DNA from 2 places in the Kribbella hippodromi genome. Region 2 is predicted to be linked to the other one. Evidence: riboswitches for the same ligand, from Rfam matches in the RefSeq annotation. Region 2 holds a riboswitch; the other holds the start of a gene.
What was found. A riboswitch is a leader RNA that binds a small molecule or an ion and turns the genes downstream of it on or off. The one in region 2 is predicted to bind S-adenosylmethionine.

Region 1 (4,406 bases), on a different contig from region 2:
CGCGGCGACCGGAAAGGTCACCAGCGACCCGGTGCCGGCTGGTGTCGCGACAGCACGGGACCGGTTGCCGGGGCTGCTGAGCGACGCCGGGGTACCGGATGCGTTCGTCGAGGACAAGAACAGTTCACTGGCCGTACACACCCGTCGGCTGGACGACCCGACCGGAGCGCTCGAGCTGCTGCGCGGGCCGCTGACCGCGCTGGCCGAGGAGACCGAGCTGCGGCTGGAGCCGGGCAATCTCGTACTGGAGCTGCGGCCGCCCGGGATCGACAAGGGCGTCGCGATCCGGCACCTGCTCGAGTCGACCGGTGCAAGGTCGATCCTGTACGCCGGGGACGATCTGGGCGATCTCGCCGCGTTCCGGGCGATCCAGGAGCAGCGCGCGACCGGCGTACGCGCTGTGCTGCTCGCGACCCGCTCCTCGAACGCGACCGAACTGATCGACGCCGCCGACGTGGTGGTGGACGACCCGAGTGGCGCGGTGACCGTACTCACTGCTCTTTCGGACGCGATCGCCGCCCGCTGAACGCCTGCGTGACGGTTTTGCCGATCGGCTGAACCGGACGTTCGACGTACCCGCCGTCCTTGAGATTCGCCAGGCGCTCGAACGGGTTTCGCGAAGCCGGATCGCCGGTGAGCAGGAACGAGACGACGACACCGATCACGTACAAGGGCAGCATCGGCAGGCCGATCAGGCAGAAGTACTGCCAGGAGTGCCTTTCTTCGTGCCGTACCAGCGCGGGGTTGTCGAAGTACGCGCGGTCGTGCTTGCTGAGTACGACGTTCCCGATCGTGAACGCGCCCGCGATCGGGAAGCCGAGTTTGTACCCGTTCGCGAAGATCAGGCCGCGTGGTCCCCGGGTGAACGTCGCCCGGCCGAGCAGGCCGGCGAGCAGGCCGGTCAGGGTGGACAGATTGACGAAGTTGCCGATCACCTTCACCCACTGCCAGGCGGTCATGCGGATCAGTATGGGTTCTGTCGGTGGGGTGCGGTAAGACTTGGGGGGTGAGTTCGGTGGTGCGGGTCTGGCGGCCTGGGCGGGCGGTCGATCCGCATTCGGTGATCGGTGGGCTGCGGAAGGGGCCTGGCGATCCGGCGTACGTGTTCGATGCCGGACTGCGGACGGTGTGGCGCGCCACGCGGACTCCGGACGGGCCGGTGACGTTGCGGTTGCGGGCGCGCGGCGGCGAGGTCGAGGCCGAGGCGTGGGGGCCGGGCGCGGCCTGGGCGCTGGACGGCGTGCCGGAGTTGCTGGGCGAGCGGGACAGCTGGGACGGGTTCGTGCCGCTGCCGGAGCATCGGGCGCTGGTGGATGCGGCGCGGCGGTTCCCCCATGTCCGGGTGCCGCGGTCGCGGGCGGTGTTCGAGGCGATGGCGGCGGCGGGGATCGAGCAGGTCGTCACGGGCAAGGAGGCGTTCCGGGCGTGGCGGCTGCTGCTGCGTGAGTACGGTGAGCCTGCGCCGGGGCCGAAGCCACCGGACGGGCGGCAGCTGATGGTGCCGCCGGCGCCGGAGGAGTGGCGGCTGATTCCGTCCTGGCAATGGCTGCGGGCGGGCGTCGAGGGGCGGCGGTCTCGTGTCGTGACGACCGCGGCGACCCGGGCGAAGGCGCTGGAGCGGACGCTGGAGCTGACCGATTCCGAGGAGATCGAGCGGCGTCTCAGGTCGCTGCCCGGAGTCGGCGTGTGGACAGGGGCTGAGGTACGGCAGCGCGCGCACGGTGATGCGGATGCGTTTTCGTTCGCGGACTATCACGTTTCGCGGAACGTTTCGTACGCGCTGATCGGGGAGGAACTGGACGACGACGGGACCGCCGAGCTGATCGAGCCGTACCGCGGTCATCGCTTCCGGGTGCAGCGGCTGCTCGAGCTCGCGGGGATCGGCCATCCCCGCTTCGGACCGCGCAAATCGCTGCCGACGCACACCCCGGGAGCCACCCACCGGCTCCGCTGAGCTGAGATCGCTTGTCTCACATGGCGGGAACGCAGGACACAATATGGACCCGATTGGGTAATCTCGGGGGCAGCTCATCCAGAGGGACTGAGGGAAACGGCCCGTTGAAGTCCCGGCAACCCTCCCCGTCGAGCCCCCGTCCGGGGCGTTTCGCGGTGGAACGGTGCCAAATCCGTCCTGCCACCGAGATCCGGTGCCGGGGAAGATGAGAGGGGAACCTCACTCATGAGCCTGACCACCGCCCACCCGATCCGGGACGGTGCCTTCGGCAACGGTACGCACCTGAGCTGTCGCGCCTGCGGGGCGAAATCGCCGCTCGGCCCGTTCTACGCCTGTATGGAGTGCTTCGGTCCGCTCGAAGTCGGGTACGAGTACCCGGCGATCACCCGCGAGCAGATCGAGGCCGGACCCAAGAACATCTGGCGGTACCAGCCGCTGCTGCCCGTCCCGGTGGACGTGGCCAGCTTCCCGAACACCGAGCCGGGGTACACCCGCCTCGTCGACGCCCAGAACCTCGCCCGTGAGCTGGGCCTGCGCAAGCTGTGGGTGAAGGACGACTCGGGCAACCCGACGCACTCCTTCAAGGACCGGGTTGTCGCCTCCGCGCTGAGCGCGACCCGCGAGCTGGGCATGAAGGTCTTCGCCTGCCCCTCCACCGGCAACCTGGCCAACGCCGTCGCCGCGGCCGCCGCCCGGGCCGGGATCCGCTCGGTCGTGTTCATCCCGCACGACCTCGAGCGCCCGAAGGTGATCACCACGGCCGTGTACGGCGGCACGCTGGTCGCCGTCGAGGGCAACTACGACGACGTGAACAAGCTGGCGTCCGAGATCGCCGGTGAGGAAGAGGGCTGGGCGTTCGTCAACGTCAACGTCCGCCCGTACTACTCCGAAGGCTCCAAGACGCTGGCCTTCGAGATCGCCGAGCAGCTCGGCTGGCGGCTGCCGCAGCAGATCGTCGTTCCGGTCGCGTCGGGTTCGCAGCTGACCAAGATCGACAAGGGCTTCACCGAGCTCGGCAAGCTCGGGCTGGTCGACGCCACCGATTACAAGGTGTACGGCGCGCAGGCGACCGGCTGCTCTCCGGTGGCGCAGGCGTTCCGTGACGGGCATGACGTGGTGAAGCCGGTCAAGCCGGACACGATCGCCAAGTCGCTGGCGATCGGCAACCCGGCCGATGGTCCGTACGTGCTGGACGTCGCCCGGCGGACCGGTGGCGCGATCGAGGACGTCAGCGACGAAGAGGTCGTCGAGGGCATCCAGCTGCTGGCCCGTACCGAAGGCATCTTCGCCGAGACGGCCGGCGGCGTGACGGTGGCGACGCTGAAGAAGCTGATCGCGACCGGACAGCTCGACCCCGAGGCCGAGACCGTGATCATCAACTCCGGCGACGGGCTGAAGACGCTCGACGCCGTGGCCGACCGGGTCGGCCCCAAGGTGACCATCCCCGCGTCGTACGACGCCTTCGTGAAGGCAGGCCTGCAGTGAGTGTGAGTGTGCGCGTCCCGACCATCCTCCGTCCGTACACCCAGGGCGTCTCCGAGGTGTCCGCCGAGGGCGCCACGCTGCTGGAGGTGCTGGACTCGCTGGACACGTCGTACCCGGGCATCAAGGGCCGCGTACTGGACGAGTCGGGCGAACTGCGCCGCTTCGTGAACGTGTACGTGAACGACGACGACGTCCGATTCGCCTCCGGCCTGCAGACAGAGATCAAGGACGGCGGGCAGGTCTCGATCATCCCTGCCGTCGCCGGCGGCTGATCTCTTTAGTTTTAGGGGGTTCAGGCCCTGGTTCCGGTCGCAGTTCGTCCGGAACCAGGGCTACTGTCGCCGGTATGGCGACCATGTGGACAATCGGCGCAGACGCTGCCGATCCGCCGCGGCTGGCTGAGTTCTGGGCCGCGGCGCTGGGGTACATCCTCGAACCGGGCTACGAGAACGACGAGCACGGCGCGTCGATCGTGGACCCCGACGACCTCGGCCCCGCGATCGGCTTCCTGCACGTACCGGAACCGAAGACCGCGAAGAACCGCCTGCACCTCGATCTCCGCGTCGCCGGGCCCGGTCCGCGCGACGCTTTGTCCGCCGGGCGAATGCGTTCGAAGGCGGCCGAGCTGGTTGGGCTCGGCGCCGTGCAGGTGCGCGAGGAGTTCTACGGCCCGGAACTCGGCCACATCGTCATGCTCGATCCCGAAGGGAACGAGTTCTGTGTCGGCTGATTAAGCTGCTGCGATGAGAGCAGTGGTGGTGTCGGAGTACGGCGTACTGCCGGAGGTCCGTGACATGCCGGAACCAACTGTGGACGCTGGCTCGGTAGTACTTCGGGTCGAGGCGACCGGCTTGTGCCGCAGCGACTGGCACGGGTGGATGGGGCACGACTCGGACATCGTGCTGCCGCATGTCCCCGGGCACGAGTTCGCAGGCACCATCGCCGCTGTCGGCGCCGGGGTGACCGG
Region 2 (4,406 bases):
CCGGCGACCAGCTGGTACTGCGGACCGACCGCGACGCGTCACGCGGCCGCGTGGTGCTGTCGTCGCTCGACGGTACGTTCACCGACCTCATCCCGGAGGGCGACGCCACACTGCAGGCAGTTCGCGGTACGGCGTCCGGTCTTGCCACGTTGACGTTGGTGGATGCGCAGCCGGTGCTCACGCTGTACGAGTTGGACGGCACTGGTCAGCGAGTGGTCGACGTACCGGGTGGGGGAGTGGTAGGTCTCAACGCCGGCCCGGAGTACGACGAGCTGTTCATCGGACTGTCCACGACAACAGACCCCACCTTGTCGTACGTCGTCTCAACCGACACGGGCAACGTACGCGCCTTGCCGGAACTGGTCCGCGGTACTGGAGGCTTCACGCCACCACAGGTCACCGTGACCCGCCGGACCGCTCCGGGACGCGACGTTCCGTACTTCCTGATCACCCGGTCCGATCTGGACTTCTCCACCCCACGCCCGACGCTGATGTGGGGGTACGGCGGCTTCCGCATCCCGATCAACGCCGACTACCGCCCCGGCTGGCCCGCGTGGCTCGCAGCCGGCGGAGTGCTGGTCATCGCGAACCTGCGGGGTGGCGGCGAGTACGGGGCCGAGTGGCACGACGCGGGGCGGCTGAAGAACAAGCAGAACGTGTTCGACGACTTCATCGCGGTCGGAGAACACCTGCGGGACAGTGGCGTGACCACTCCGGAGCAGCTGGTCATCCACGGACGCAGCAACGGCGGACTGCTCGTCGGCGCGGCCATGACGCAACGGCCGGACCTGTTCGCTGTCGCACTGCCCGGTGTGGGTGTTCTGGACATGTTGCGGTTCCACAAGTTCACGGTGGGAGCAGCGTGGGCGTCTGACTACGGCCTGCCCGACGACCCGGACCAGTTCGAGGACCTCCTGGCGTACTCGCCACTGCACCGGGTCAGCCCAGGCACTTCGTACCCGGCGACGCTGGTGGTCACCGGCGATCATGACGACCGCGTGGTGCCGTTGCACAGCCACAAGTTCATCGCGGCGCTGCAGCATGCCCAGTCCGGTCCGCGGCCCGTCTTGACTCGGGTTGAGGTCAACACTGGCCATGGCTTCGGGAAACCGGCCGCGATGATCGCGTCGGAGTGGGCTGACCTACTGGCGTTCGCTGCTCACCATGTAGGCCTCGTACCTCCTGAGCAGTAGGAGGGCCGCTTCACCAACCGCTCGGCTGCTTCACCAGATGTGCGGGGCGTGCAGGTCGCGGGGATCGGCGGACGGCTGACAGCCGTGCGCGGTCTCCGCGTACTCCGTCCGCGGCCCGCTGGTGGCGAGCGTACGGACGGCGTCCACCAGCCGGTCCACGTGCTCGCGGGTCGTCCCGAGGCCCAGGCTGGCGCGAACCGCCGTGCCGTGCTCGGGGGAGTCGGCGAGCAGGCGGCCGACCAGCGGGTGGGCGCAGAACTTGCCGTCCCGGACACCGATCCCGTACTCGGCGCTGAGCGCGGCCGAGACCAGCGTGGAGGTCAGTCCGGCGATCGTGAAACAGACGGTGCCGACGCGGTCCGCGTCCTCGCCGAACAGCGAGTACGTCGTGACGCCGTCGATCTGCGCGAGGCCGGTGCGGAGCCGGGCGAGCAGACTGCGCTCGTGCTGCTCGATGGCGTCCCGGTGCTTGCTGATCGCGGCGCACGCCGAAGCGAGGGCGATCGCGCCGATCACGTTGGGCGAGCCGCCTTCGTGCCGGGCCGGACCGGTCGACCACACCACGGTGTCTTCGGTCACCGCGTGCGTCGCGCCACCGCCGTACAGGTACGGGTCGGCCGCATCGAGCCAGTCGGCCCGGCCGATCAGGGCACCCGCGCCGTACGGGGCGTAGAGCTTGTGACCGGACAGCGCGACCCAGTCGGCGCCGAGGGCGGCGATGTCGACGGTGCGGTGCGGCGCCAGCTGCGCGGCGTCCAGGCAGACCCGGGCGCCGTGCGCCTTCGCGACCTTGGTGATCTCGGCGATCGGGAAGATCTCGCCGGTGACGTTCGACGCGCCGGTGACCACGACCAGCCGCGGCCCCTCGGGCGCCTGCCGGAGCGCGTCGGCTACGGCGGTCACGGCGCCGGCCGGGCTGGACGGCGCAGCCAGGCGTACGGTGCGGTCGGCCGGCCAGGGCAGCAGAGCGGCGTGGTGCTCCGACTCGAACACGATCACGGTGGCATCAGCCGGTACGGCCCGGGCGAGCAGGTTGAGCGCGTCGGTGGTCTGCCGGGTGAAGATCACCTGGTCGTCCGCACGGGCGCCGACGAAGGCATGCACCTCGGCGCGGGCCCGCTCGTACCACTGGGTGGTGATCCGGGAGGCGTACCCGTTGCCGCGGTGCACCGACGCATACGACGGCAGCGCCGCCTCCACGCTGGCCCGGACCGACTCCAGGCACGGCGCGCTGGCCCCGTGGTCGAAGTTGGCGTAGTCGGTGACCCGGCCGTCGGCGAGCGGCACCAGCAGGTCCGAACCGACCGTGGCCGGGATGCTGCCGGTGACGAGCCGCGCGACCGTGGGCCGCGGAGTGGTGGTGCCGGCCGGTTCGAGGATGGAGAGAATCGACATGCTGCTGCTCCCGGAAGTCCGCACTTGCCGAGCGGGGTATCCGCACGGCCTGGTCCTCACCCGGGGCACCCCACCGCGGAGGAGGGTTGCCGGCCAGCGAGCCGGGGCTTGACGCTGGCGCTCATGACCTGCCGAGAACGGTAACGAACGGGCCACGATCCGCGCCAGCCTGTATCTCGTGATGTGAGATTCCCGAACGGATGATGAGACGGAGCGGTCTGGCGGCCGTGGCGGCACACTGTTGTCATGATCGGACGGCTGCACCATCTCGCCATCGACTGCCCGGACCCGCTGGCGCTGGCGAGGTTCTACTCGGCGCTGCTGGGCCGGCCGATCACCTACCGGAGCGACGACTGGGTGGTCGTGTCCGAAGACAGCCGAACCTCAGGCCTCGCCTTCCAGCGCGCTGAGGCGTACCAGCGTCCGCACTGGCCGGATCCAGCCCGGCCTCAACAGATGCACCTTGATGTCATGGTCGACGACGTCGAGGCGGCGGCGCCCCTGGTGCTGGCCCTCGGCGCTCGCCGCCTCGCTGGGACCGTGTACGAGGACCCGGCCGGCCACCCGTTCTGCCTGATCCCCCGACCGGGCTGGGCGCCGCCGGTGAATCCGTAATCGATTCGCCGCCGGCGAGGTGGACGTGTTGGATGGCCGCATGACACTGGATGCCGCGGTCTGGACCGCACCTGAGGTGGAACGGCCCGACGGCTCGCTGGTGGCCCCCGAGCGTGAGTTGTTGCAGGGGTACCTGGACTTCTACCGGACCACGTTGCTGGTCAAATGCGCCGGCCTGACCGCCGCCGAGCTCGCCGCGCGCCCGTCGCCGCCGTCGAACCTCTCGCTGCTCGGCCTGCTCCGGCACCTGACCAAGGTCGAGCGGATCTGGTTCCGGATTCATTTCGCGGACGATCCGGCCGAGCCGTTGTACGCGCCCGAGCTCGGGAAGGACGCCGACTTCGAGCGGATCGATCCGGCCGAAGCGCAGGCGGCGTACGAGGGGCTGCTCGCCGAGTGGAAACTGTCCGACGCCGCGGCGGCCGGGCGCTCGCTGGACGATCGTTTCACCTTCAGCGGCACCGAGTCGACGTTGCGGATGATCTACATCCACCTGATCGGCGAGTACGCCAGGCACTGTGGTCATGCCGATCTGGTCCGCGAGCAACTGGACGGCACGACCGGCGCCTGACACCCGGTCCAAGGCCGTCGTCCCGGGCGCAGTGGTCCAGTCCCGGCTGGAAATCGTTTGCCATTCGGTCTTCCGGTCCGGGACTTGCTGTGCTCGACTCATCACATGAAGCGACCGGCCGCCCTGGTTGTCCTGCTGACCGCGATGTTCGCCGCCGTCCTGGTCCCCCCGGCCAACGCGGCGTCGGACGTACGCATCGAGGTGCTGTCCACGCCGCGCGCCGACATGGTCAGCGACGGCAACGTGCTGCTCGGGATCACCGGTCGGCGTCTGGATGAGCTGACCGTCCGGCTGAACGGGAAGGACGTCACCAACGCGTTCACCCTGCAGTCCGACCGGTTGATCGGCGTGGTCCAGGGCCTGACCGACGGCCGCAACAGCATCACCGCGGCTGACGCACGGCTTGTGGTCACCAATCATCCGCGAACGGGTCCGATGCTGGCCGGTCCGCACGAGACGCCGTTCATCTGCGGCACAGCTGGTTTCACTACGCTCGCCAAGGTCAAGCTGGGCCCGCCGACGGATGTGAACTGCTCGGTGCCTACCCGCGTCGACTACCTGTACCGCTCGACGATCGACCGGTCGCTGAAGGTCCTCCCGGCGACGCGCCCGGCCGATCTGGCAACTGCAAG

Region 1: another riboswitch for S-adenosylmethionine. It lies ahead of thrC (threonine synthase); the one in region 2 lies ahead of ABD260_RS03995 (aminotransferase class V-fold PLP-dependent enzyme).

The regions. Positions count from the first base shown of each region.
Region 1 covers NZ_BAAAPH010000008.1:301,874-306,279, forward strand. Annotated here, with positions in the region: gene otsB (trehalose-phosphatase) at 1-526, shown strand, start outside; gene ABD260_RS15405 (hypothetical protein) at 492-959, opposite strand; gene ABD260_RS15410 (DNA-3-methyladenine glycosylase family protein) at 1,007-1,954, shown strand; SAM riboswitch class I at 2,026-2,166, shown strand; gene thrC (threonine synthase) at 2,180-3,439, shown strand; gene ABD260_RS15420 (ubiquitin-like small modifier protein 1) at 3,436-3,711, shown strand; gene ABD260_RS15425 (VOC family protein) at 3,786-4,169, shown strand; gene ABD260_RS15430 (zinc-dependent alcohol dehydrogenase family protein) at 4,183-4,406, shown strand, end outside.
Region 2 covers NZ_BAAAPH010000002.1:272,466-276,871, forward strand. Annotated here, with positions in the region: gene ABD260_RS03990 (prolyl oligopeptidase family serine peptidase) at 1-1,193, shown strand, start outside; gene ABD260_RS03995 (aminotransferase class V-fold PLP-dependent enzyme) at 1,224-2,588, opposite strand; SAM riboswitch class IV at 2,604-2,717, opposite strand; gene ABD260_RS04000 (VOC family protein) at 2,835-3,203, shown strand; gene ABD260_RS04005 (mycothiol transferase) at 3,244-3,774, shown strand; gene ABD260_RS04010 (DUF6351 family protein) at 3,880-4,406, shown strand, end outside.